2 linked regions of the Candidatus Palibaumannia cicadellinicola genome follow. The protein of the gene in region 2 interacts with the protein of the main gene of each other region in a pairwise test. Links are inferred from orthologs where the notes say so. Each region holds a gene or a part of one and is shown on either strand. Other genes may lie near its edges. The genes, in order: grpE and IM45_RS01765.

What was found.
Region 1: the proteins of IM45_RS01765 (region 2) and grpE interact in binary tests that used the Escherichia coli proteins (3 or more experiments, as listed by UniProt). The link is inferred for Candidatus Palibaumannia cicadellinicola from one-to-one orthologs.

Annotation. Positions count from the first base shown.
Region 1 is NZ_CP008985.1:701,075-711,717, reverse strand. The notes cover bases 602-3,332. They hold grpE (nucleotide exchange factor GrpE), read right to left. Parts: upstream 2,402-3,332; coding sequence 1,802-2,401; downstream 602-1,801. Other genes in these bases: nadK (NAD(+) kinase), read left to right, coding at 2,485-3,332; ung (uracil-DNA glycosylase), read left to right, coding at 1,071-1,772; nadB (L-aspartate oxidase), read left to right, coding at 602-1,003. In the rest of the region: more of nadB, read left to right, coding at 1-601; more of nadK, read left to right, coding at 3,333-3,432; IM45_RS03355 (proline--tRNA ligase), read left to right, coding at 3,798-5,525; ppa (inorganic diphosphatase), read left to right, coding at 5,751-6,305; IM45_RS03340 (translocation/assembly module TamB domain-containing protein), read right to left, coding at 6,362-9,400; autotransporter assembly complex protein TamA, read right to left, coding at 9,466-10,643. UniProt on the Escherichia coli protein: Participates actively in the response to hyperosmotic and heat shock by preventing the aggregation of stress-denatured proteins, in association with DnaK and GrpE. It is the nucleotide exchange factor for DnaK and may function as a thermosensor.
Region 2 is NZ_CP008985.1:367,172-384,371, reverse strand. Bases 2,099-5,046 are described here. They hold IM45_RS01765 (Nramp family divalent metal transporter), read right to left. Parts: upstream 4,277-5,046; coding sequence 2,921-4,276; downstream 2,099-2,920. Other genes in these bases: pyk (pyruvate kinase), read right to left, coding at 4,746-5,046; ruvB (Holliday junction branch migration DNA helicase RuvB), read left to right, coding at 2,099-2,653. In the rest of the region: IM45_RS01785 (YebC/PmpR family DNA-binding transcriptional regulator), read left to right, coding at 1-424; crossover junction endodeoxyribonuclease RuvC, read left to right, coding at 512-1,033; Holliday junction branch migration protein RuvA, read left to right, coding at 1,048-1,635; more of ruvB, read left to right, coding at 1,643-2,098; more of pyk, read right to left, coding at 5,047-6,188; zwf (glucose-6-phosphate dehydrogenase), read left to right, coding at 6,376-7,875; ftnA (non-heme ferritin), read left to right, coding at 7,979-8,464; RNA chaperone ProQ, read left to right, coding at 8,619-9,254; protease HtpX, read left to right, coding at 9,418-10,296; hns (histone-like nucleoid-structuring protein H-NS), read right to left, coding at 10,424-10,831; cls (cardiolipin synthase), read right to left, coding at 11,490-12,947; IM45_RS01725 (YciI family protein), read right to left, coding at 13,147-13,446; IM45_RS01720 (YciC family protein), read right to left, coding at 13,720-14,481; topA (type I DNA topoisomerase), read left to right, coding at 15,128-17,200. UniProt on the Escherichia coli protein: H(+)-stimulated, divalent metal cation uptake system. Involved in manganese and iron uptake. Can also transport cadmium, cobalt, zinc and to a lesser extent nickel and copper. Involved in response to reactive oxygen.

The sequences.
Region 1 (10,643 bases), 330 kb from region 2 along the record:
TACCACTAACCCAGATATCTCATCTGGTGACGGTATTGCAATGGCCTGGCGTGCTGGGTGCCGAGTTGCAAATCTTGAATTTAATCAGTTCCACCCCACCTCATTATTCCATCCGCAAGCTCGTAATTTTCTGTTAACAGAAGCGCTACGTGGCGAAGGCGCCTACCTATATCGACCGGATGGCAGCCGCTTTATGCCTGATTTTGACTTACGAGCTGAACTAGCACCTAGGGATATCGTGGCGCGCGCTATCGATCACGAAATGAGACGTTTAGGGGCAAAATGTATGTATTTAGATATCAGCTATAGGCCTGAGAAGTTTATTCGCCATCATTTTCCTACGATCTATGATAAGTTACGTACGCTAGATATCGATTTAACTCGCCAACCGATTCCTATAGTTCCAGCAGCACACTATACCTGCGGTGGTGTTATGGTCGATAAACATGGACGTACCGATCTAGACGGGCTTTACGCTATCGGCGAAGTAAGTTATACCGGCCTACACGGTGCTAATAGACTGGCATCCAACTCTTTGCTTGAGTGCCTAGTCTATGGCTGGACTGCGTCTGTAGATATTTTGCACCGCTTACCAACTTTCGTAAAACAAGAACATCAGTTACCTTCTTGGAATCATAGCTCTATTAGTAACTCTGGTTATGGTGATGAGATAGTCTTACAGCAGCATTGGCAAGAACTGCGGCTATTGATGTGGGATCATGTTGGTATTGTGCGCACAACAAAACGATTAGAGAGTGCACTATATCGTATCAACTTTCTTACTAAAGAAATGAATGAGTATTACTCTAATTTTAGGATATCTCACGCTGCACTAGAAGTACGTAACCTACTTCAAGTAGCGGGACTGATTGTTAAAAGTGCCCTCTTACGCAAAGAGAGCCGCGGGTTACATTATACGCTGGATTATCCTACTATGCAGCCCAACCCGCAACCAACTATTCTACAACCAGGAAGGAAGGCTTATTACTATGGATCAGGATAAAAGTAAAAGATCAACATACTAGTGAATAATAGAATAGAAACTTAATCAGATGATTAATGGACAAAATATGAATTGGCTGCATATGATTTCGGAGGAAAAAAAACAGCTTTATTTTAAGAACATATTAGCTTTTATAGCTAGCGAACGGGCAGCAGGCGTTACTATTTATCCAGCGCAGAACGATATATTTAAAGCTTTTTGCCTGACGGAACTTAATACTATTAAGGTTCTTATCCTCGGTCAAGATCCCTATCATGGGCCTAAGCAAGCCCATGGTTTATCATTTTCTGTACCGCCTGGTGTACCTATACCACCATCACTGATAAACATCTATAAAGAGCTAAAGAACGATATACCTGGCTTTATTATACCACCACATGGTTATTTACATAGTTGGGCAACACAGGGAATAATGCTACTCAATACAGTATTAACCGTAGAAGCAGGCAAAGCACATTCCCACGCCCACTTAGGTTGGGAAATTTTTACCAATAAAGTGATTACTTTAGTTAATAGCCTAGGTGAAGGCATTATCTTTCTTCTATGGGGTAATCATGCGCACACAAAAAGCAAAATAATAGACGTGAGACGCCACTACATTCTAAAAGCATCACACCCATCTCCGCTGTCCGCGCATCGCGGCTTTATTGGTTGCCATCATTTCTCAAAGGTTAATACTCTGCTAAAAGAACAAGGTAAAACTACCATAAACTGGGAGCCAAAACTACCCATAGGGTGGCATCACGTGAACCACATAAACAAAATATAGTAGTATAGTACCGAGTCAATGTTAAATAGTTAACTTTTTGCTTTAGATACTGTAACCATAGCCGGGCGAATAAGACGACCATTTAGAGTATAGCCTTTCTGCATAACGATTATGACATTATTAGGTTCATGCTCTTCAGATTCGAGTATGGTAATTGCCTGATGTACGTCTGGGTTAAATGGAATGTGTATTTCACTTATAACTTCGAGCCCAAATTTACGTACAGCATCTAGCAGAGATTTCAACGTGAGCTCAATGCCTTCAATGGTAGAAGTTAGATCGCTGTTAGATTTATCTGACATCTCCAATGCGCGCTCTAAATTATCAATCACCGGTAGTAATTCACTGACAAAACGTTCTAGAGAAAATTTATAGGCTTTTTCTACTTCTATCTGACTGCGGCGGCGCATGTTCTCTATTTCTGCTTTAGCACGTAGTAGGCAATCTCGTTCGCGCTGTTGCAACTGTGCTAGTTCTACTTCTAGTTCTTCAATACGCTCATCTCTAGGATCGACCACTTCTTCAACCATTTCAGGCGCGACTTCTACTTGTGCTTGTGCTTGTGCTTGATCTTTTTGGTGATCTTGTGAGACTTGCTCGTCAGGAGTGTTTATTTCTTGACTCATCATACGTTTTCTCCGCGCTTCAGCATTATTCTTACGAGTCCGGTTATTATGGGGATAAATAGTAAGGATTCAAGGGACGAAACATAATGAAACTGGCAAAAGACAAAACAAACGCAGATATCACCAAGAACATTACGGCAACTTTTAAAACTATTGGTATTGTCGGCCATCCCGGCTATCCAAATGCACTAGCTACCCATGAAATGCTATATTATTGGTTAATAAAAAAGGGTATAAAAGTTATCATAGAACATAAAATTGCTAGTGATTTGGAATTATACGATACTATAACCGGTAGTTTAGCAGATATAGGCCAGCAGGCAGACCTAGCGATTGTTATCGGTGGTGACGGTAATATGCTAGGTGCAGCGCGGATTTTATCCCGCTACTATATAAAAGTTATTGGCATCAACCGTGGTAATGTGGGTTTTCTCACTGATTTAGACCCAGACTCAGCGTTAACACAGTTATCCGATGTTTTAGCAGGTAATTATCACAGTGATAAACGCTTCTTACTAGAAGCGCGTATTTGTCGTAACAACATATGCGGACAACCTAGTACCGCTATTAATGAAGTTGTGCTACATTCTGGTAAGGTCGCACATATGATTGAATTTGATGTTTATATCGATGATCACTTCGCATTTTCACAACGTGCCGACGGACTGATTATATCTACTCCTACCGGATCTACTGCCTACTCTCTTTCTGCTGGAGGTCCTATCCTTACCCCTACTGTGGATACGATAGCACTTGTACCTATGTTTCCGCACACTCTTTCTTCCCGTCCGTTAGTTATCCATGGTAGCAGTACTATCAGACTTAAATTTGCTGAATGGAAGCCTGATGTAGAAATTAGCTGCGATAGTCAGATCACCTTTCCCATCCATGATGGAGATGAAATTGTAATCCGCCGTAGCAATTACTACCTATATTTGATCCATCCGAATGATTATAATTATTTTCATACTTTAAGCCGTAAACTAGGCTGGTCAAAAATTTTTTGCTCAAATAAGGCTATTAAGCCAATCTAAACTCAGTAATTAAATCAATAATATCAAGTAATAACATAAAAAACTTGGTTTGCAAATGAGGTTACGATAGAATATAAATTCATGGTATTTTTATCTCTACCCAATACCCGTAGCTGATTAGTACGGGTATTAATACTAGTAAATTAGTTTATGTAAATAGTAAGTTTATCTATCTTCACTTACGAAGATCTTTCAAGGCCGAAGTGGCGAAATTGGTAGACGCAGTTGATTCAAAATCAACCACCTTTAGGTGTACCGGTTCGAGTCCGGTCTTCGGCATTCTACTGCAAAAGGTTTCAGATATTATGCGCATCTACATCTCTATTTAATTAGGTCGGCTAAGACTAGACTAGAAGGAGATAAGCATGCGTACTAGCCAATATTTACTCTCTACTCTTAAGGAAATTCCCGTAGATGCAGAAGTGGTCAGCCACCAATTGATGCTACGCGCAGGAATGATTCGTCAATTGGCATCAGGTCTCTATACTTGGCTGCCTACTGGTCTACGCACACTACGTAAGGTAGAAAACATCGTGCGAGAAGAGATGAACAATGCTGGAGCTATCGAAGTATCCATGCCGATAGTACAGCCAGCAGATTTGTGGCAGAAGAGTGGACGCTGGGAACAATATGGTCAGGAACTCCTACGTTTTACCGATCGAAGCGCTCGTGCGTTTCTTCTAGGACCGACTCATGAAGAAGTTATTACTGATTTAATTCGTAATGAAGTTAGATCTTATAAACAACTCCCACTGAATTTATTCCAGATTCAGACAAAATTCCGTGACGAAGTTCGTCCACGTTTTGGCGTGATGCGTTCGCGTGAATTTGTAATGAAAGATGCTTACTCTTTTCATGCTAATCAAGAGTCGCTGCAAGTAACTTATGACGCAATGTATCGTGCCTACAGCGCAATTTTTACCCGTATGGGTCTGGATTTTTGCACGGTACAGGCGGATACCGGCTCGATAGGTGGTATCGTATCACATGAGTTCCAGGTACTAGTCGGTAATGGCGAAGACCATATGGTATTTTCTACTACTTCTGATTATGCTGCTAATATTGAAATTGCGGAAGCTGTGGTATCATCTACTAAATGTGATCAACCTAGTATGAAAATGCATTTAGTAGATACGTCTGGTATTTCCACTGTTGCTGAATTATTGAAACAATTTAGCTTACCGATAGAAAAAACTATTAAGATGATTATTGTTCGTGCTAAAAAAGATGCGGATCTACCGTTGGTAGCGCTGATGGTACGAGGCGATCATTATCTCAATGACGCTAAGGTAGAAAAACTACCTCAGGTGGCAACTCCTCTGGTTTTTGCGACTGAAGATGAGATCCGCTTAGCTATCGGCGCTAGTTCCAGTTCACTAGGACCGGTGAATTTGCCATTGCCATTGGTGATTGATCATAGTGTTGCGTTAATGAGCGATTTCGTTGCCGGCGCTAATATTGATGGCAAATACTTTTTCGGTATTAACTGGGAACGAGATCTATGTTTGCCAGAAGTGGCAGATCTTAGAAAAGTAATTCATGGTGATCTTAGTCCGGATGGTCAGGGAACTCTGCTAATACAAAGCGGGATTGAAGTAGGACATATATTCCAGCTAGGAAGCAAATATTCCGAAGCTATAAAAGCTACGGTGCAAGGCAAAGACGGCAATCATCAGATTGTCACGATGGGCTGCTATGGCATCGGTATTACTCGTGTCGTTGCCGCAGTTATAGAGCAGTACCATGATGAGCGCGGTATTTTATGGCCAGAAGCACTAGCACCTTTCAATGTGGCTATTTTGCCGATAAATATGCATCAATCTTTTCGGGTTAAAAACACCGCAGAACAACTTTATAATCTACTACGCACTAACCACATCGACGTACTATTAGACGATAGACAAGAACGTCCGGGCGTTATGTTTGCTGATATTGAACTGATTGGGGTGCCACATACGATCGTCATAGGCGATCGTAATCTAGATACTGAAGAGATAGAATACCAAAATCGCCGTAGCGGTGAAAAAAAGATCATGAAACTTAGTACTATCGTAGAGTTTCTAACTGCTGAGATAGCTACGGGCATGAGTTGAATATGTTGTGTATTATGTACCTATTCTGTGGTCGGTGAGAGAGGATTTGAACCTCCGTCCAATACGTCCCGAACGTATTACGCTACCAGGCTGCGCCACTCACCGTAATTTTAGTACACATATTACTACACTATGTTATAATAGATCAATTACTTTAGGGAAAACTGCTTTTTATTGTCACTTATTTAGGCTAACTACGGATAAATTATATTGAAGGAAAGTTACATGAGCTTAAATTTGGTACCTGCAGGACAAAATATACCAGATGATATTTACGTGGTGGTAGAAATTCCAGCAAATACGGCTGCTTCGATTAAATATGAAGTAAATAAAGAAATAGGAGTGTTATTTATTGATCGTTTTATGTCCACTGCGATGTTTTATCCTTGTAACTACGGTTACATAAACCATACCTTATCGCTAGACGGTGATCCAGTAGATGTGCTGGTACCAACACCTTATCCACTACAACCAGGTTCCGTAATCCGCTGCCGTCCAATTGGTATGCTAAAAATGACCGACGAATCTGGTGAAGATGCTAAGCTGATCGCAGTGCCGCACACTACGTTATCGAATGAATATGAAAATATAAAAGATATTGAAGACTTACCACAAAAACTGCGGGCGCAGATTATCCACTTCTTCGAGCACTACAAAGATCTAGAAGCTGGCAAATGGGTTAAAGTAGACGGCTGGGAAAACGCTCAAGATGCTAAAAGAGAGATTATGCTATCCTTCTCACGAGCAAAGCAAAACTTAGCTCATAACGAAGGAAGATAAATAGGTATCAAAAATAATAAAGTTTCAGTAATATACTTTACTACAACCATAAGTATTTAAAAATCAAATCTATAAAATAAGTTCAGTGCCTGGTTAAGACCAGATACTACTTCTAAATAAAGTTGAGGCATTAAGCGGTAATGTAAGATTAACGTTGCTAGTGAGTCAAAAATATCAAGATTATATTTAACCTGTAATCTAGGAGCAATATATCCGCTGAAAATTACTTTGGAACTATCTCCACTACCCTGGGTATCTAAAGCTAGATCAGTCACCCCAAATAAATCTCCAATTTTACCTAAAAATTGCTCGCTTTGTACCATTCCCATTCTAATTAACATTGCTACCATGATATTACGATCAGTACTCATTTCATCAATACCGTGGCCTTTTAATAAATAAGACAGCGCTTCTGGCTGGGATTTAATCGGATTAGAAAATACATCTAGTATCGGTTGGTAAACTGGACCAGTAACTTGTACGCCAGCTATTACATTATCCTTAGTATACTCTGGATCACGGATCGCTTGGATGTTGAGATAAGGCTGATCTATGGGTCCAGAGAAGAGCAGTTGGCCTTGAGTTATGATTAAGTCCTGACCATAAGCTTGGAAATAGCCGGATGGAATATCTATTTCCCCACTAATACCCAGTCTTTTTTGATCTTGAGTTACTTTTAGGTCACCTGAAAGATTAGCTTTCAAACCTAAGGCATTGATTTGTACGTCATTCCCAACATGGACTAATAGGTTAGTGATGATAGGAATAACAATACTTTGATCATGTGCTCGCATTGTCACTAATTTAAGTTGCTCATCTAATAGTACCTCATCAGATGAAATGCTCCCGGTACTTTCCGACATATCTTTCACTTTAATGCGCATCCAGGGAATGTCTATCTTACCGTTAAGGGTTAATAACGTCGGAGTAGCTTCAAAAACAATGTTAGGAGATATATCTAACTGTACTATCTGTACTATCGACGGCATAGTAATGCGCATTCTATTACCCGAGGCGGCAATACGCGCTTGCCAAACATCAACACAGTTCCAATTAGCGTGGCCGATGATATTAACTTGTCCATGTTTGGTACTAATCAATCCATGCAAATCTAATTTAGTACCTGAAAAATTCAGTGTTAACCGGCTTTCTGTCATAGAACAAGGTATTACTGTGTGTTTTATAATGAGTTGTTCTAATCTTAGCTGACCGTCAAGCTGTGGTAACTTAGTATTGCCGCTGATCAATAAGGCTGCATTTAGCATACCTTCTACGCTCTCTCCACGCCCGAAGAGGGGCTTCAGTAGCGCTAGAGAGATATCTTGAATATTAATATTACCGTTAATATTATGCTTTTTTTTAGTATGCACTACTTGTAATTGCCCGTTACACTGACCGTTACTAGCTATTTTTAGTAACCAATTAAAGTGTGCCTGATCTTTATCGAATCCTGCATTTAATATGAGCCTATCTAATAATACCTGCCAGGTTTTTCCCGGTACTGGTACTATCTGACTGATTTTGATATTCTGGCCGAAAAGTCCAACTTTGGCATGCGGTAGTTTACTGCCAGCTTCCCAACCAACCTCTGCGCTACCTGTAACAAAACCGCTAGCCTGCATATTAGATTGAAATTGAAATTTAGGCACCAATCGTTTTAGTATTTCTCCGATAGTGGTTGTGAAACTAGTTTGGCTAAGTACACCATGCCATAGCTGATGTGTGCTATCGAAATGACCTTGTATTTGTAACTGACCTGCTATCTTTGGTTTACCAAGCATGATCAATGTTAGCTGATGCTGCTTCTCATCTCCGGTAGCTGTAAAAATTAGCTGACGTAATAACCATTGCCTCTGCTGCAATTGAGCGATTTGCAAGTGCAGGTAACCACTAAGACTTTCTCCTGATAATATTATCCCTTGTAAAGTAATGTCCCTAATGTTTAAATCAGCCCAGCGTAACGAGCTAATGTGACAGTCTACTAGTACTTGCTGCGAGCTGATGCTTATATCACCTCTGAGTTTGAGACTCCCACGCGCGCTACCGCCGGAACTTAATCTAAGCTGATGATTAACTTCCGGCGGTAGCGCGAACTTATGAGCTCCTAACTGTATCATCTTAATATTAATAGCGAGTTTAGCTTTGACAGAGCCAGAAAGATCAATCATTGTATGTAGTTCATCACGTAAACTACCGCTGATGCTTAACTGAACTATTTCTTTTTTAATAGGATCGATATTCAGTATACTGTTTACTATCAAATGAACTGGTAATTTACTACAACGCCAATCTGCATTGCCGGATGCATTTAACAACCCCTGGGAGGATTCTATCTCTAGTAGTATTAGTTCTGCGTACTGATCGTGAGTTATTGCCTGCATGCGTAGCCGAGTAATCCATATATCATTTTTTCCCGTGATATGTAGATTATTACCATTAAGATCTTCAATAGTAATATTCAACGGCAGCGTTGGTAGTAATGACACGGATCTAAATGGTTTGGTAAACATATTTGGCAGAGTTTTTAACAGCGAAGATTGACTGAGGTTTTTGAGTTTGATTGCCATTGCAACCCACTGGTTTATTACTACTGGTGCTGCTTTAGGCAGTGCGACGAATAGACCTGAGATACGTGTTGACTTTACCAATAATTGATGTTCTCTGAATATCAGTCCAGTACTTAACTCATGAAGTTTAATATTAGTATGATTGACCTTAACCTGCATATTATGTAGTGTCAGGCGGCGTATAATAAGTGGATAAGGTGTCGAGAGAATTATTCTAGTTGTACTATTTGGCTCATAGTTACTCAAGCAAGCTTGTGTAGTATGTGAGCTTAGTGGTTTAATTTTGACCTGGACCGAGACATCACGTAGATAGACAGTATGAATACATAGCTTACGGTGCACCAAACTGCTAAAGTCTAGCGCAAGGTTAAATTCACTTGCTTTAATTATAACACCTGGTATTTGGTATCGGACTTGTTTAAGAATAATATTACTCCAATCACCGTGAACAGAAGAAATTTCTAGCCCTGGTACCCAGCTAACGACACTGTTTAGTACTAGATGTAAACCAGTAGTTGTACTAAGCAAAAAAGCTAGCGTACTTAGTAACAAGAGTAACAGTAAAATTCCTAAATGGTTTTTCTTCAATAGGTTCACAGTTCTGGCCCGAATCCGATGTATAACTGCAATCCATGCTCACACTTATCTGCTACCGGTGTAGCAAGATCTAATTCGAACAAACCAACTGGCGATTGCCAACGCATACCAATACCGGCACCAGTTCTAATATTACTCTGTGTGATGTCATTTACTGCTTCACCGCTATCGATAAAGACTGCACCCCACCATTTGCCTATCATATGGTACTGATACTCTAGTGATACTCTTGCTAATTTTAAAGCGCCAGTGAGCTTACCGTAGTTATTCCGTGGCGATAAGGATTGATATTTATAACCCCGTATACTATGGTCTCCGCCGGCAAAAAAAAGCAGTGTAGGAGGAATGTTTTCAAAATTATTAGTCTCAATCCAGCCTAAATGACTACGCATTACAAAGCGATACTTTTCCGCTAGCGTACGGATCCAAACATTTTGTGCTTGTAATAGCAGAAAATTTACATTTGAACCCCAGGTAGTAGTAGATACCGATAACGAATAGCGCTGGCTATCACCCCAGGTTGACATGATTCCACCGCGTTGTCGGGTGCGGTTCATGCTGATACTTGGATAAATCAGCATAGTAGTATTATTTATTTTTGCTTCTGTGAAATGATTCATGCTCCAGCGTAGATGTATTGCCCGTTGCCAGCTGTTAGATATATCCCAGTAACGTATTACATTTAGGGTGGTTAACTCAGATTTATTATAATTGATATGAGCTAGCTTAAATCTCCCTTGTAGTAGATAGTATTGCTCCAGATAATGATGAAACAAAGGAATTTTATATGTTATCTCAATCACTTGCTCTGGTACTGGCAAGTTGATACTTGTTTTCATACTATGACCGCGCGAGTTCAGCCAAGGTTTATGCCAGAGTGTTTTTAACCGTAGTCCTAAGTCATTTGAATATCCTAGACCTATTTCTAGCTTATTACGGAGACATTGCGTTACCATAGTGTCTAGCAGCAAAGTGTTATCCTGAAAGTCAGGTGATATAATTACTGATTTAAATAAGTTGCTCGCGACCAAGCTGTTATAGAAGATTGCCAGCGCTTCTAGGCTATAAGAAGCACCTAAATTAATTAAATCGATATTCTGTAAGTAATCTTCGCTGATTTGCGTGCCATGAAAACGCACTTTTCCAAATCGGTAACGCTTACCGCTATCAAAAT
Region 2 (17,200 bases):
AGAATGCCTTAGTAGTAATCGTAGACGTACTGTGTCTACAGTACGTCATGCTTTTACAAAAGTAGGTGGTCACTTAGGCTCTGCAGGATCTGTTGCTTATTTATTTAATAAAAAAGGAGTGATATCGTTTGCTCCAGGTTTAAACGAAAATATTTTTATAGATCTAGCTTTAGAAGCATCTGCTGATGATGTAGTAATTAATACTTATGGTACGATTGATGTTTATACGACATTAGAGTTATTAGGTAAAATAACAAATACCCTTAAAAAAGCAGGTCTAACAACTATATCGACAAAAATAGCATTTATTCCATCAATTATTATTCATATCAACGAAGAGATGATAATGGAATTGCAGCGTCTTATTGATATGTTAGAAGAGTCCGAGGACGTACAAGAGGTTTATCACAATGTCAAAATTTGACATACAGTAATAGTAAAACTATTGTTTAAGACATAATTATAGCACAATCAATTAAACAATTGTTACAAATTAAATCATGGCTAAATTATGACAATCATTCTCGGTATTGATCCAGGTTCTCGTATTACTGGTTATGGTGTTGTATGTCAGCAAGGAACACTCCTCAGTTATTTAGCTAGCGGCTGTATTCGAACAAAAGTCAATGATTTACCCAATAGATTAAAACTGATTTATGTCGGTGTAAACGAAGTCATTACTCAATATAAGCCAATAGTTTTAGCTATTGAACAGCTTTTTATGGCGAAAAACGCAGATTCTGCGCTGAAGCTTAGTCAAGCACGTAGTGTCGCTATAGTAGCAGCAATGAATAATAATATCCCTGTATTTGAATATGCTGCACGACAAGTAAAACAAACATTAGTTGGGATTGGTTCAGCGGAAAAAATACAGGTACAGCATATGGTCCGTATCTTATTAAATTTATCTACTAATCCGCAAGTGGATGCGGCAGATGCATTAGCAATCGCTATGACTCATTGTTATATAAGTCAAAATACTACTCGTATGGGCGATCATAGCCTAAAACTAACCCGCGGTAGATTACGTTAAAAAGGAAGTTCAAGGTGATTGGACGTCTCAAAGGAATTCTTATAGAAAAAGAACCACCGATAGTTTTATTAGAAATCTACGGAATCAGTTATGAAATTTATATACCAATAACTTATTTTGATGTGCTACCGGAAACTGGTCAGGAAACTGTTCTATATACCCATTTTATCGTACGCGAAGATACCCAATTGTTATTTGGTTTTCTTACTAAACAAGAGATGGTGCTCTTTCGTGAGCTTATTAAAGTCAATGGGATCGGGCCGAAACTAGCGCTAACTATTCTAGCTAATCTGTCAGAAAAACAATTGTTCCACGCTGTTAAACATAAAGAAATTAATACCTTAATGAAATTACCAGGCGTTGGGAAAAAAATTGCAGAACGTCTTGTTGTCGAAATGAAAGACAAGTTTAAGAATACATCGTTTTCTTTAATATTTAGAGAAGAATTACTAGTACGGCATGATCCTGAAAGCGAAGCAGTAGCAGCGCTTATTTCCTTAGGTTATACACATCAGGACGCAAGTCGGATGATAAAAAAAGTAGCGAGTGCAGAAGCTAACTGTGAAGCATTAATACGAGATGCGTTGCGTACCACACTATGAGGATAATATGATAGAAGCTGATCGTTTAATCTCTATGGCTACAGTAAGTGAGGAAGTCATAGATTATAGCTATAGACCGAAAAAATTAGTTGATTATATTGGTCAAGCTAATATACGTGAGCAGATGAATATTTTTATTAATGCTGCAAAAATGCGCGGTGATGCACTAGATCATGTATTACTTTTTGGTCCACCTGGACTAGGTAAAACGACGTTAGCAAATATTATTGCCAATGAGATGGAGGGAAACCTCCGTAGTACATCTGGTCCCGTTTTGGAAAAAGCTGGCGATTTAGCAGCAATACTCACGAACCTAGAATCACATGACGTATTATTTATCGACGAAATTCATCGTTTATCACCTATAGTAGAAGAGATATTATATCCAGCCATGGAAGATTATCAGCTGGATATAATGATCGGGGAGGGTCCGGCAGCACGTTCTATAAAAATAAAATTACCGCAATTCACTTTAGTTGGAGCTACGACTAGGGCGGGATCGTTAACTTCACCATTACGCGATCGTTTTGGTATTGTGCAACGTCTAGACTTTTATCATACTGAAGACTTACAACATATAGTCAATCGTAGCGCCGCGTGCTTATCATTAAATATTACTAGTGGTGGTTCACATGAAATAGCTCGACGCGCTCGTGGTACTCCGCGTATCGCTAACCGGCTACTGCGACGAGTGCGCGATTTTGCAGAAGTACATGCAGCTGGGAATATTACTAATAATGTCGCAATAAATGCTTTAAATATGCTTAATGTTGATACCGCTGGATTTGATATAATGGATCGTAAATTATTATTAGCAATTATTAATAAGTTTGTTGGTGGACCAGTAGGACTAGATAATCTAGCAGCAGCTATTGGTGAAGAAAGAGAGACAATAGAAGATGTGCTAGAGCCATTTTTAATTCAGCAAGGATTTATACAACGTACGCCACGCGGACGTATCGTTACTGCTGAAGCCTATCGTCACTTTAGTTTAAAAAAGGAAAACTATTTAGATTAATTAAATTAATTGTATCTTCATTGGTAATTATAGATATAGCTGTCTTAAGAAATTTTAGATAAAAAATCACCAATAAAATTTACTTAGTATTTTACTATCATACGATAAAATCACAGATGATTTCAATCATCATAAAAAATAGAGTTACAAACTAAGTGAATTTATGACTCATATGATAGCTAATCATCTCCGCATGTTAATGAAATAACAACTCAAAAACGCTAAATATAATTAGCAGTACTAAAAATATAATCATATTATGATCTATTAACTAAATAACATATTCATCGTCTTAATGATTAATTGAATATTAAGTACAATCAGAACAGCATTCGCTAGCCAACCTATAATTATAAAAGTTTTACAATTAACAAAGCTGCCCATTCTTTTTCGAGATGATGTTAGATATAATAGCGGTAGCATCGAAATAGGTAGTGCTATGCTTAAAAAAATTTGAGTATAAACAAGTAGTTTTTCTATCACATCTCCTTTTTCTCCCCACAAATAAATACCAGTTATAATCGGAAGAATAGCTATTAACCTATTAATTATCCGTCGTTGCCAGAGCGGTAAGGTAAAATTAATAAAACCTTCCATTACAATTTGACTAGTCAAGGTTCCGGTAATAGTAGCATTTTGTCCAGAAGCAAGTAATGCTATTGCAAATAGCGTCGCTAATGTAGAGCTTGCTATAGCACCAGCCATATTGTGATCTTGTAATGCATTATAAAGTTGAGCGAATCTACCAATATCCTCTGGGTTCTTTCCAAAAAACAAAGATGCGCCAAGAATTAATAACAGACAATTAATAATGAATGAAAAACCTAACTGCATATTTGAATCTATGGTCGCGTAACGAATCGCTTCCTCTAGTGCTTGAGGATCTTCCCTAGCATATTGCCGTGACTGTACAATAGAAGAATGTAAATAAAGATTATGCGGCATAACTGTAGCACCTACAATTCCTAATGCGATGAAGAAAGCAGAATCTCCACCAGACACATGAGCCGTTAGAATTTCGGTCTGTGGAATAAACGAACGTATGATCAAAGATAAATTTGGATGAGTAAGGGCTACTTCATAAGAGAAAATAATAAATATAGTTATAATTAGACAAAATACTACTGCTTCTATTTTTCTAATGCTAAATTTGATTAAAATAAGCAACAGAAGTACATCTACGACAGTAATAACAACACCTAATAATAATGGTATATTAAATAATAAGTTTAGAGCGATGGCACTTCCGATAATCTCTGCCATTTCTGTAGCAATAATTGCTAATTCGGTAGTAAGCCATAGAATAATTGCGGTACGTTGTCCAACTAATGCTTTTGTTGCCTGTGCTAAATCCATACCAGTGACAATGCCTAGTTTTGCACACATCACTTGTAATAGCATCGCTATCAAGCTAGAAATCAAAATTACTGATAATAATAAATAACCATACTGGGCACCACCTTGGATAGAAGTAATCCAGTTACCTGGATCCATATAACCTACCGCAACTAATGCTCCTGGGCCGGAGAAAGCAAATAGTTTTTTAATAAATCTTGCTTTACCAGTAGGTACTGGAATAGTACTATTAATTTCTTCTAAGCTATTTTTTTTAACTGTTTCCATCTTTTGTTCCTAACAATTATGATAACTGTTAAAAAATATATATGACTAATACGTCACAGATATGATGTGTTTTATATATTAGTTTTCAACTGTATCTGTGTACTGCAACGAACATAGATAGATAATCAGAAGTATGCGGATAAATTTATCTACTCTGTTTTTAAATATGATATTAGTACTGAAGTGATAGTTGTCACTCTACTGAACTACTAAAAAATTAATACTCTAAGTATACATATACAAAGTCACGACACTCAAATAGCAATATATAATATAGACTACGACCTTGATGTTTGTAGTTAGCAGAAACCGTTAACAAACAGACAGGAAGCAATTACTATTTATAGTTATATAGTAATAGCTATCATAAAAGTAAAAAAAAGAAACAGTCTTATTTTTAAATATACTTATGTTAATGGTGAATTTAACAGCAAAGATTTATACCACAGTTTTCAGCATGTCAACTATTTTACTCAACTAGTAAAATTCTGCTAGTATTCGTGGTACCTACCATATTCATAATATCGCCTTGGGTAATAATAACTAAATCTCCTACTACTAAAAAACCTTGATCGCGTAGCAAACTAATTGCATTAATTGCTGTTGCTACCCTATCACCATTATTATCAAAATAAACTGGCGTTACACCGCGATATAATGCTGTCAGATTCAATGTATGCTCATGGCGGGATAGTGCAAAAATAGGTAGACCTGAGCTGATACGAGACATTATTAATGCAGTACGACCGGACTCCGTCATTGATATAATGGCAGTAATTCCTTTCAGATGATTGGCTGCATACATGGCTGACATAGCGATAGCTTCTTCGATATTATCAAACTGTACATCAATTCGATGTTTCGAAATATTTATACTTGGTATTTTTTCTGCTCCTAGACAAATCTTTGCCATAGTAGTTACAGTTTCTATAGGATACTGACCAGTCGCAGTTTCGGCAGACAGCATTACAGCATCGGTACCGTCTAGTACTGCGTTGGCTACATCCATAACTTCTGCACGAGTAGGTAAAGGATTGATAATCATTGATTCCATCATTTGGGTTGCAGTGATTACAGCCCGGTTCAACTGACGAGCCCGTCTAATTAATTTTTTTTGAATACCAACTAGTTCTGTATCCCCAATCTCAACACCTAAATCTCCACGTGCTACCATAACAACATCTGATGCTAAAATAATATCATCCATCGCTTCATCAGAAACAACAGCTTCGGCACGTTCTACTTTGGAAATTATTTTTGCATGACTACCTGCATCACGAGCAAGCTGACGTGCATAGATAATATCTTGACCAGTACGCGGAAAAGATATCGCTAAGTAGTCAACACCGATCTTGGCAGCAGTAATAATATCAGCTTGATCTTTTTTTGTGAGAGTCTCAGCGGAAAGACCACCGCCTAATTTATTAATACCTTTATTATTTGATAGCAAGCCTCCAATAATTACTTCAGTATAAATTTGTAATTCTTGAACTGTTAATACTTTTAATTGTACCCGACCATCATCTAAGAGCAATATATCGCCTGGAAACACGTCATCTGGCAAGTTTTTATAATCTATACCAACTCGTTTACGGTTGCCTGCGCCACATGCAAGGGTAGCATCAAGTATAAATTCATCTCCAATATTTAGAAAAATTTTATCATGACAGAAGGTTGAAATACGAATCTTAGGCCCTTGTAAATCACCAAGAATTGCAACATGACATCCTAAACTAGCTGCAATTTCACGTACCTGTTGCGCACGTCGTATATGATCTTTGGTAGTACTATGTGAAAAATTTAAGCGTACAACATTAGCACCCGCTAAAATTATTTTTTCAAGATTATTGTCAATATCAGTAGAAGGACCAAGAGTAATTACAATTTTTGTTCTTCTTAACCGTCTTAACATAGATAACTCCATTGAATGATAATAAATAATTGCATTTATTTTATAACCTAGTATTTAGTAACATACTTGTTTTCTAGCAAGAGTCTTTCTTAAAAAACTTTGCATAATAAAATTTGTTGTTTTTTTAAAGTATAGTCGAGGTATAATTAAATAAATTGATAAAGCTCTTTTATACGGGGAAAACAAAATGACTGTGACATCCATAGCCCAAGCATGTGATCTAGTTATTTTTGGCGCCAAAGGAGATTTAGCTCGTCGTAAGTTATTACCCTCGTTGTATCAGCTAGAAAAATCAGGTTATATTCATCCGGAAACTCGCATCATTGGTGTTGGTCGCGCAGAGTGGGATGTGAAGACTTATACACATGTTGTACGTCAAGCTTTAGAAAATTTCATGAAAGAACCTATTGACGAAAAATTATGGAAAACTTTAAGCGCACGTTTTAATTTTTGTAATTTAGATGTTAATGATACTCAAAATTTTAGAGAGTTAGCTAACAAATTAGATCTTCAGTCTAGAGTTACTGTTAATTATTTAGCTATGCCACCACATACTTTTGGCTCTATTTGTCAAGGATTAGGCGAATTTGGCATGAATCAATATCCAAATCGTGTTGTGATGGAAAAACCATTAGGTACAAGTCTAGCATCATCACGTATGATTAATGATCAAGTATCAAAGTATTTTAACGAAACTCAAGTTTATCGTATCGATCATTATCTTGGCAAGGAAACAGTGCTGAATTTACTTGCTTTACGTTTTGCTAATTCTTTATTCACCACAAACTGGGATAATCGTACCATTGATCATGTACAGATAACGGTAGCTGAAGAAGTAGGTATCGAAGGACGTTGGGGATATTTTGATAAAGCAGGTCAAATGCGTGACATGATTCAAAGCCATTTGCTACAAATATTAACTATGATTGCTATGTCACCTCCTTCTGATTTAACCACTGATAGTATCCGCGATGAGAAAGTAAAAGTTTTACGTTCACTACGTCCTATTAATGATAGTAATGTGCGTGATACCACAGTACGTGGGCAATATACATCTGGTATTATCAATGGTATAAAAGTGCCCGGCTATCTAGAAGAAGAAGGGGCAAATCAAAGTAGCTGTACTGAAACTTTTGTTTCGCTTCGTGTGGATATTGATAATTGGCGATGGGCTGGCGTTCCGTTTTATTTACGTACTGGTAAGCGTCTACCGATGAAATGTTCAGAAGTAGTAGTATATTTTAAAAATCCACCTATTAACTTGTTTCGGGATTCCTATCAAAAACTTCCGCCAAATAAACTTACTATCCGTCTGCAGCCAGATGAAGGAATGGACATTCAGATTTTAAATAAGGTACCTAGACTAGATCATAAACATCGTTTACAAATTACGAAGTTAGATCTGAGTTTTACTGAAACTTTTAACCAGGCACATCTTTCCGACGCTTATGAACGTCTCTTACTAGAAACTATGCGAGGTATTCAAGCGCTTTTTGTTCGCCGAGATGAAATAGAAGAAGCCTGGAAATGGGTCGATTCAATTATCGAAGCTTGGAAATCAGATACTGATGCACTAAAATCATATCCAGCTGGTAGTTGGGGACCAGTAACATCGGTCGCGCTAATGACTAGAGACAGTCGCTCTTGGCATGAGTTAGAAGAACATTTCTCTGAAGTAAAACTTTAAAACTATAATTTTTATTATTAAACTATCAACTTTAATTAGGGCACAACGAAACTAAAATCGCATTTTTCTACAGAATGTACTTTATTCAATAAGGATTGAACTAATGTTAAAACCAGAAGTGACAACGAAGCTTAATGAACAACTAAACTTAGAATGTTACTCTACTAATCTTTATTTGCAAATGAGTGCTTGGTGTCATAATAAAGGCTTTGAAGGTATAAGCCAATTTTTTCAAAAGCAGTCGCGAGAAGAAACAAATCATATATACCGTATCTTTGACTATTTAAATGATACTGGTACTATGCCTCTGTTAGGTGCTATTCAAGCTCCTCCAATCCATTTCTCGTCACTAACTGAATTAATTAATTTTGCCTACGAACATGAAAAAAATATTACCAATCAAATTAACCGGCTAGTGCACGTTACTATGACACTACAAGATTACTCAACATTCTACTTTCTACAGTGGTACGTTGCTGAACAGCATAAAGAAGAGAAGATTTTTAAATCTATATTAGACAAGTTTGAAATGATAGCTATTGATTATAATGGACTATTTTTAATAGACCAAATGATGAAAAATCAATAATAGTTATTATATAGTAAATAACTTATCGGCACTACTTGTTTTGAGCTAAAAACTACTTTTGATCTATTTGATTAACTATTGACTAATATGATGATTATTTTTTCATAAAACACTTTTAAGAACAATGTAAGTTTTGTGTTTATCAGGAACATTAATGGAACATCCATATAAGTTAAACAATCATAAAAAAGTAATTGCTTTTCTTTCAGAGCGCTTTCCGTTGTGTTTTACCTCAGTAGGTCAGGCGCGACCACTCAAGATCGGTATCTTTAAAGATCTAGTCGAATGGGTACAGAGCCAAAAGACTCTAAGTAAAACCCAGTTACGTTCTGCATTACGACTATACACGTCAAGTTGGCGTTACTTATATGGAATAAAGCATGGAGTACAACGCGTAGATCTCAATGGTAATCCATGTGGTGAATTAGAAGCACAACATATTGAGTATGCACGCAAGCAATTAGAGGAAGCTAAAGCTCGTATTTCACAGTATCGTACTGTACAAAAAGCTAAAAATCATGAGCAAGAAAAAGTTTCTATGCCACAGCCACAAGATTCACGGTACACACAGACAGCTCAAAAAATAAATCAAGTAGCGATATTTTTACCGATACCTATTCGTAATATTACTACCCTTACAATAGGTCAAGAAATTCAAATCAAAGTAGGTCAATCTCTTATGATTGCAACAGTAAGAGAAATCACTAAAGAAGGAGTTCGTATACAACTATCTTCTGGAATTTATTTGATAGTACGTACCGAACATCTGATAAATGAAATTAAGACTTAAGACTTAAGATGAAACTAAGTAATTTCATGACTTATTCAATATTTTGGAAATCATGTTATGTAAAAATTACATTAAATTAATACTATAACTAAAGTTACAATAGATGTCATAAATTAACTTGATCTCGTAAACATCACTTTTTTGAGGAAAAAATTATATTCTTATGATACGTATTGCTCTGTTTTTACTCACGAACTTAGCGGTCATGGTCGTTTTTGGCATTGTATTAAACTTTACCGGTATCCAAACTTCTAGTACCGCTGGGTTGATTATTATAGCTAGTATGTTCGGTTTTGGTGGAGCCTTCATTTCACTATTAATGTCAAAATTTATGGCACTACGTTCAGTAGGCGGTGAACTCATAAAACAGCCACGTAATGAAGTAGAAACTTGGTTGATAAATATTATACGTTGTCAGGCGCAGGATATCGGCATAGCAATACCGCAGGTAGCAATTTATCATGCACCTGATATCAATGCTTTCGCTACAGGTGCTAGTCGTAATACATCACTAATAGCAGTCAGTACCGGCCTTTTGCAGCATATGAACCGCTCTGAAGCTGAAGCAGTGATAGCTCATGAAATCAGCCATATCGCAAATGGAGATATGGTTACTATGACCTTAATAAATGGAATAGTTAATACTTTTGTCATTTTTATTTCTCGTTTTATAGCGCAATTAGTTGCGGGCTTAATGGGATCTGATAGTAAAGAAGAAAATAGTAACGGGAATCATTTCGTGTATGTAACTATATCGACGGTACTTGAATTAGTATTCGGCGTTCTAGCAAGTATTATTGTTTTATGGTTTTCGCGTTACCGTGAATTTCATGCAGATGCTGGTTCAGCTAAACTAGTAGGATGCGATAAAATGATTGCCGCCCTGCAACGATTAAAAACTAGTTATGAACCACAAGAATCAAGTAGTATAATAGCTTTTTGTATTAACGGACGTAATCAATCTTTTAGTGAGTTCTTTATGTCTCACCCACCACTGGATAAACGTATTGAAGCACTTCGTCGTGGTACTTATAGAAATTAAGTCATAATTAAGCTAGCTATGATGTAATAACGAATGCTAGCTTTATTTGAAATATAAACTTACTGCTAATAAATGAATATATTTAATATGAAGATAGTTTTTAACTGATAGGATAGTTAGTAAAGCTTTATAGCAAGAAATCTTCTAGCGCTTTTCCTTTTTGATCAATAGCTTTTTTGATCACTGCGGGAGTACGTCCCTGTCCAGTCCAAGTTTTAATTTGACCATGTTCGTCGATATATTGATATTTTGCCGGACGGGTAGCTCGTCTAATTTTTCCGGTGGTTTTATAAATATTAATAGTATGTAATAATTCATTAGGATCAATGCCATCTGCAATCAACATTTCACGGTATTGTTGTAGTTTTCGAGTGCGTTCTTCTATTTCAGCCTGAACTTGGTTGTCTTCCTCACGTCGTTCATTGACTACGACCTCAAGTTTCTCCAGCATTTCTTCTAGAGTTTCTAGAGTGCATTCTCTGGCTTGTGCGCGCAAAGTACGAATGTTATTAAGAATCTTAAGTGCTTCGTTCATTAACTTAATCTCTAATATTACAAATAGTGCGTATCAGTATTATGAATAATAAAGCGCTAGTATCCTTTCTGCAATACCCGAATTGTCATTAATTAAAAATATTATTTAGACTACTCAGAAAACGAATAATAATAAATATTAGTTCTTTACATAAAAATATTTAAATAAGACAATGGAATGGTTATTAGTGTAGCACTAATAAAGTACAGTATTATACTGCTTGTTTCCAACTAATATATACTCTAAGATATTTTATATAAATTGTGAAGAGTGGTTATCACTATATCAACACATGAATTTAGAAACATAGATGCTTGATATCATTGTATAGCGCGAAATTTCAGACATCAAATAGTATAGTTGTTACTAACATAGATGGCTGGTAAGATATTTGAGATCTAAGATTTATCTATTAAATATCTATAGCTATATTGCTAAATTCAACTCACATAATTTAAGAAATGATTACTAGTATTGAACTCTTAATTATTTTGATATAATTTCTTGATATTAATTTGATTTAAGTTATTTAGTAGAACGATTTTCTAGTAATGCATGATTTGTTGATGAGAATAGATTTCTAACGCTGTTTTTTATCTGTCCTACTTACTTTACGCTACACTTGAGCAAAGTATTATCATATTTAATAGTGATACAATCATAATAATGGACTCAAAAAGTAGCAAAGTCGCTCGATAATGCGTTGCCAGTAAGGACGTTTTGACCAGACTATCACGTCAATAAGCCGCGAATGTGCGATATAATCTTCTTGCACTCGCGCTAGATCGCTGCCAAAATCTTTAGCATCGATAACTAAGGTAATTTCAAAATTTAACCATAAGCTACGCATATCTAGATTAACTGTTCCTACTAAGCTTAATTGACTGTCTACCAGCACGCTTTTCGTATGCAATAGCCCGCCTTCGAACTGATGAATAAGTACGCCAGCTTCTAGTAGCTCTGATAAAAACGACCTACTCGCCCATCTAACTAGCAGGGAATCATTATCAAGTGGAATAATAATCTGCACTTTTACACCACGTTGGGCGGCAGTACAAATAGCATGTAGTAAATCATCGCTAGGTACTAAATAAGGTGTAGTGATAATTAATTCTTCACGTGCTGCATAAATTGCGGTGAGTAATGCCTGGTGAATGACTCCCTCTGGAAAACCAGGACCAGAGGCGATAACCTGGACAGTATTATTTGAATTAGAGTATTCGAATGGTATGATATTTTCGGCTGGTGGCTGGATGCGTTGGCCTGTTTCTATTTCCCAATCACGAGAATAGATTATACCCATTACCATAGTGATTGGTCCTTCCATGCGTGTCATCATATCTATCCATTGACCAACGCCGGCTTTTTGTTTGAAGTAACGCGGATCAACCATATTCATACTGCCAGTATAGGAGATGTAATTATCTATCAATACCATCTTACGATGCTGACGTAAATCCATCCGACGCAGGAATACACACAAAATACTAACATGCAAGACTTCAACAACTTTAACCCCTGCATTACGCATCATGGCAGGGTAGGGACTGCAGAAAAAGTGCACACAGCCGGCTGAATCGAGCATCAATCGACAAAAAACACCTCTACGTGCAGCAGCCATCAGTGCTTCTGCCACTTTATCGACTACTCCTCCTGCCTGCCAGATATAAAAAACAATTTCGATGTTACGCTGTGCCAGACTAATGTCGCGGATAAGTGACTTCATAGTCTCATAGGTATTAGTCAGTAATTGTATTTTATTACCTCTCAGACCACTGATACCCTGGCGGTGTGCACATAATTGAAACAGTGAACGTGCTACTTCGCTATTTGCAGTCGAAAATATTTGCTGGCAACATTTTAGATTATCAATCCACTGATTGATGGAAGGGCACACAGCCTTATTGCGTTCGTAGCGGCGCTTGCCAATATTAAGCTCACCGAGTAGCAAATAAATTATGATTCCTACCAACGGTAGAATATAAATCACTAGCAGCCAAGCCATGGCAGAAGGCACCGCACGACGTTTCATTAATATTCGCAAAGTGACACATGCAATTAATAACCAATAACTAAAAATTAGTAACCAGTTTATAATCGTATAAAGCGTTATCATAGAGAAAAAAACCTGTTCGCAGAACATAAGCTTGAGTTAACGCATGTATAAGGGAGACAATAGCAAATGTTTTTACTATCCCATAGAATATCAGTTCTACTAATAGCTTAAACTACCCTAGTGGTATCAAATAACTAGCTTCATTTACTAATGATCAGAATAATTAAATATTAGCTATTATTATTTATCTAAAATTATCTTAAAATATTTTTTTATATGGTTTAACTATAACTGTAGCGTAGATACAACCGGTAGCGACATTATGCTCAACCCAGGCCTGCGCTGTTTCCAAATCATCAAATTCCGCGATTATCGTATAACCATGAAATCCTGCGATACTAGGATCGCAACTGTCAACCGCCGGCGTCAGGCCGGCGGTTAATAGTCGTCCTTGGTTTTGTAGTAGTTGTAAGCGTGCCATATCTATTTTGTTACAACAGGTAGATAGGCCTTGTTCTAACAACTCGGTAACGCATTCTGTATAAATTACATAGAGCACGGGAAAAATGACCCCACAATTAAAAGAAATGTATTTAGTTCATTAACTCTCATCTATCGATCTCAAGAGATCTGTCTTAATAATGCGAATACCAATTTTTTTGGGTCATCTCTGTTACGAACAAGTAGAGAAGATACTGATTATTGCAGTATAACTACATAATCTATATCTCTTTAAATAAAATAGACGTATAGAAGTATGGTTAGTAAAATCTTTATATATTTGACATAGTAGACAATGCTAAATGGCATATATCAACTACTTTACAATAATTTAAACCACTCGTAGTAACATGTACAGACGATATAAATATATTAACAACAAAGATGAGATGAGATTACTGAATAAATTTAACAATATCGCTGTAAAAATTGGATGACATATAATAAATGGTGTGACTAACAGTAATACCATAGTTTTCGCGAACATCGATAATAGTACCGCCGGACTAATCAAGCGAATATTAGCGAAAGCAATTTCAATACTAGCGCGCATAGATCTAATAACCCCGAGATTATCAATCGTTGCAATGACAGGCGAGAGGCTAAAAGCTATGGATAGCAAAAATCCTGGGACTACAACTAGCAGTAGTCCTAATTGAACAAGTAACGTCGTAATAAAAATTAATAGCAGCAGGCGGGGTAGTAAACGCACCGATAACACGATAGCCCCCAGTACGCTAATTGATCGTTTATTTGAGATAAAACGTATCATAGTAAGTAGCCCTCCTGTTAGTAATGCATTACCAACGAGTCCAGCTAAAGTACCAGCAGCAGAGGTTTTAAGCAAAATGATCTGCTGGTCTATCGACATATGTTCTATTATTTGTTTGAAACTAATCTCTGATAACATTTCAATATCAGCTTTGTTACCAAGCGAGAGAATCTGTTCACTTACAGGAGCTGGAGCTAATGCATAGCAGCCCAGCAATACACTAATGAGTGCAGTTAATAGCGCAAGTAAAATAATGTCTGCGAACTTATTACGGAAAAAGTTCAACATGTCACGATATAGGATAGTCGCCATAATTGGCATGGGGGGGTTCCTTGGCAGAACAATAGTTAAAATAAGAGATAACATGATACCTTGTTATACCATCTATACTAGATACTTATATTATGAACGTAAAGTATCGTAGAACTACTCTCCATACATGTGCGGTGTAAATTTCACAACTAACCTGAAAATTTATTTCATATCATAGGTGAGTATGTACACCATAAATCAAATAATCATCTATGCCTAAAAGATCAAACGAACAATTCATCTCACTAATACGTTATGGTTATTGCTGTTTTTGTTCTTAAATTAGAAGATAATATCTATCGATATATAAATATATAATCATACTTTTTATATATTTAACCTAGAATATAAAAGAGGGATGATTTTTATCAAGCTTAATAAAAATTATACCTTTTAAATTACCTAACTACTACCAGATCTCATCTATAAAAATATATTCTTTTAAGTTAGTAGCTATAATCAGAAAACTTGTAATTGTTCGGATACTGAATAAGTCACAATAGATAAAGCATAAGCGCTTTAATAGAAAGTACTATTAGCATATGGTTAGTAAATTCAATTCTACTAAAAATTAATCAGATAAAAATAGAGTGCTCTAGTAATATAAAGAAATCAATTCTGCCAAAAATATAATAAATAATACGAGTAAAATAAAATGGTCAAAGCTCTTGTTATTGTTGAATCTCCAGCAAAAGCGAAAACAATTAATAAATATTTAGGTAATGACTATGTGGTTAAATCTAGTATCGGTCACATTCGCGATTTACCGATCAATAATTCTACTAGTAAAAATAGCGCAATAAAACCGAAACAAGGTAAACAAAACCAGCAGAGCGCACTAGTAAATCGTATGGGTATCGATCCCTATAATGACTGGTTAGCTCATTATGAAATTTTACCAGGTAAAGAAAAAATAGTTAATGAGTTAAAAGCTATCGCGGAACAAGCTGAACATATTTATCTTGCTACAGACCTTGACCGTGAAGGTGAAGCCATCGCCTGGCATATTAGGGAAGTTATAGGCGGTGATCAAACAAGATTTAGTCGGGTAGTATTTAACGAAATTACTTATAATACTATTACCCAAGCGTTTAAAAAACCTACAGAGCTTAATCTATATCGTGTTAATGCACAACAAGCACGGCGCTTCATGGATCGTATGGTGGGCTATATGGTTTCTCCTTTATTATGGAAAAGAATAGCTCGTGGCTTATCCGCAGGTCGGGTACAGTCTGTTGCTGTAAGACTTATAGTAGAGCGTGAACGCGAAATTAAAACTTTTTTACCAGAAGAATATTGGGAGCTATATGCTAATTTGCAGACTCATAATGGAGCACCACTGACAATGCGGGTTACACACCAACATCATAAACTATTTAAACCAATTAATTACACACAAATCCAAACTGTTATTCCTTTACTTGAGATTGCGAGATATCTCATCTGTAAGCAAGAAAATAAAATAACAAGTAGTAAGCCTGGTGCGCCTTTTATAACATCTACCCTACAACAAGCAGCTAGTACTCATTTAGGCTATGGGGTAAAAAGAACAATGATGCTTGCTCAGCGGCTATATGAAGCTGGATATATTACCTATATTCGTACTGATTCTACTCAGGTTAGTGAGGATGCGCTTAATATGGTCCGTAGTTATATCATAGATGTTTTCGGTAGTGAATATCTCCCTAATAAACCAAATCAGTATGTCAGCAAAGGTCAGACGCAGGAAGCACATGAGGCAATTCGTCCGTCCGATATTTATACCCAAGCTCAACAACTAAAAAATATGGATGAACAAGCACGAAATATTTATCAATTAATCTGGAAGCAATTTGTTGCCTGCCAGATGATACCAGCGCAGTATGACTCTACAATATTGACCGTAACAGCGGGTGATTTTCAGCTCTGTGCTCGTGGGCGAACACTACGTGTCGATGGTTGGACTAAAGTTATGCCTGTGTCTGTGTTGCGGAAGGAGAATGAAGATAAAATCTTACCTTTAGTAGAAGTGGGCCAGATATTAACTCTACAACAATTGATTCCAAGCCAGAATTTTTCGAAACCACCTGCACGCTACAGTGAAGCTTCGCTTGTCAAAAAGCTAGAAAAACTTCGTATTGGCCGACCATCTACATACATGTCTATTCTATCTTCAATTCAAAATCGTGGCTATGTCAATATAGAAAATCGTCGTTTCTACGCCGAAAAAATGGGAGAAATTGTGACTAAAAGTTTAGAAGAAAATTTCTGTGAACTAATGAATTATGACTTTACAGCTAATATGGAAAATACACTTGATAAAATCGCTAATAATAAGCAAGAGTGGAAAAATGTACTTGATACTTTCTTCGTTAAATTGATTAAACAACTAGAAAAAGCTGAGAAAGATCCAGCAGAAGGTGGTATGCAGCCTAATAATATGGTCATAACGAACATAATTTGTCCTATTTGTAGTAGGAAAATGGGCATTCGTACTGCTAGTACTGGAGTTTTTCTTAGTTGTTCTGGTTATGCACTCCCGCTAAAAGAGCGTTGTAAAAAAACAATGAACCTGATATCTGAATCTGAATCAATGAAGATATTAGAAAGCGATAATACAGATACTAATGTCTCTCGCGTACGGCCCCATTGCATCAAATGTAATCAGATAATGGATAGCTACCTAATCGATCAGTATCGTAAATTACATGTATGCGGTAGTAATCCTTTATGCGATAGTTATCACATC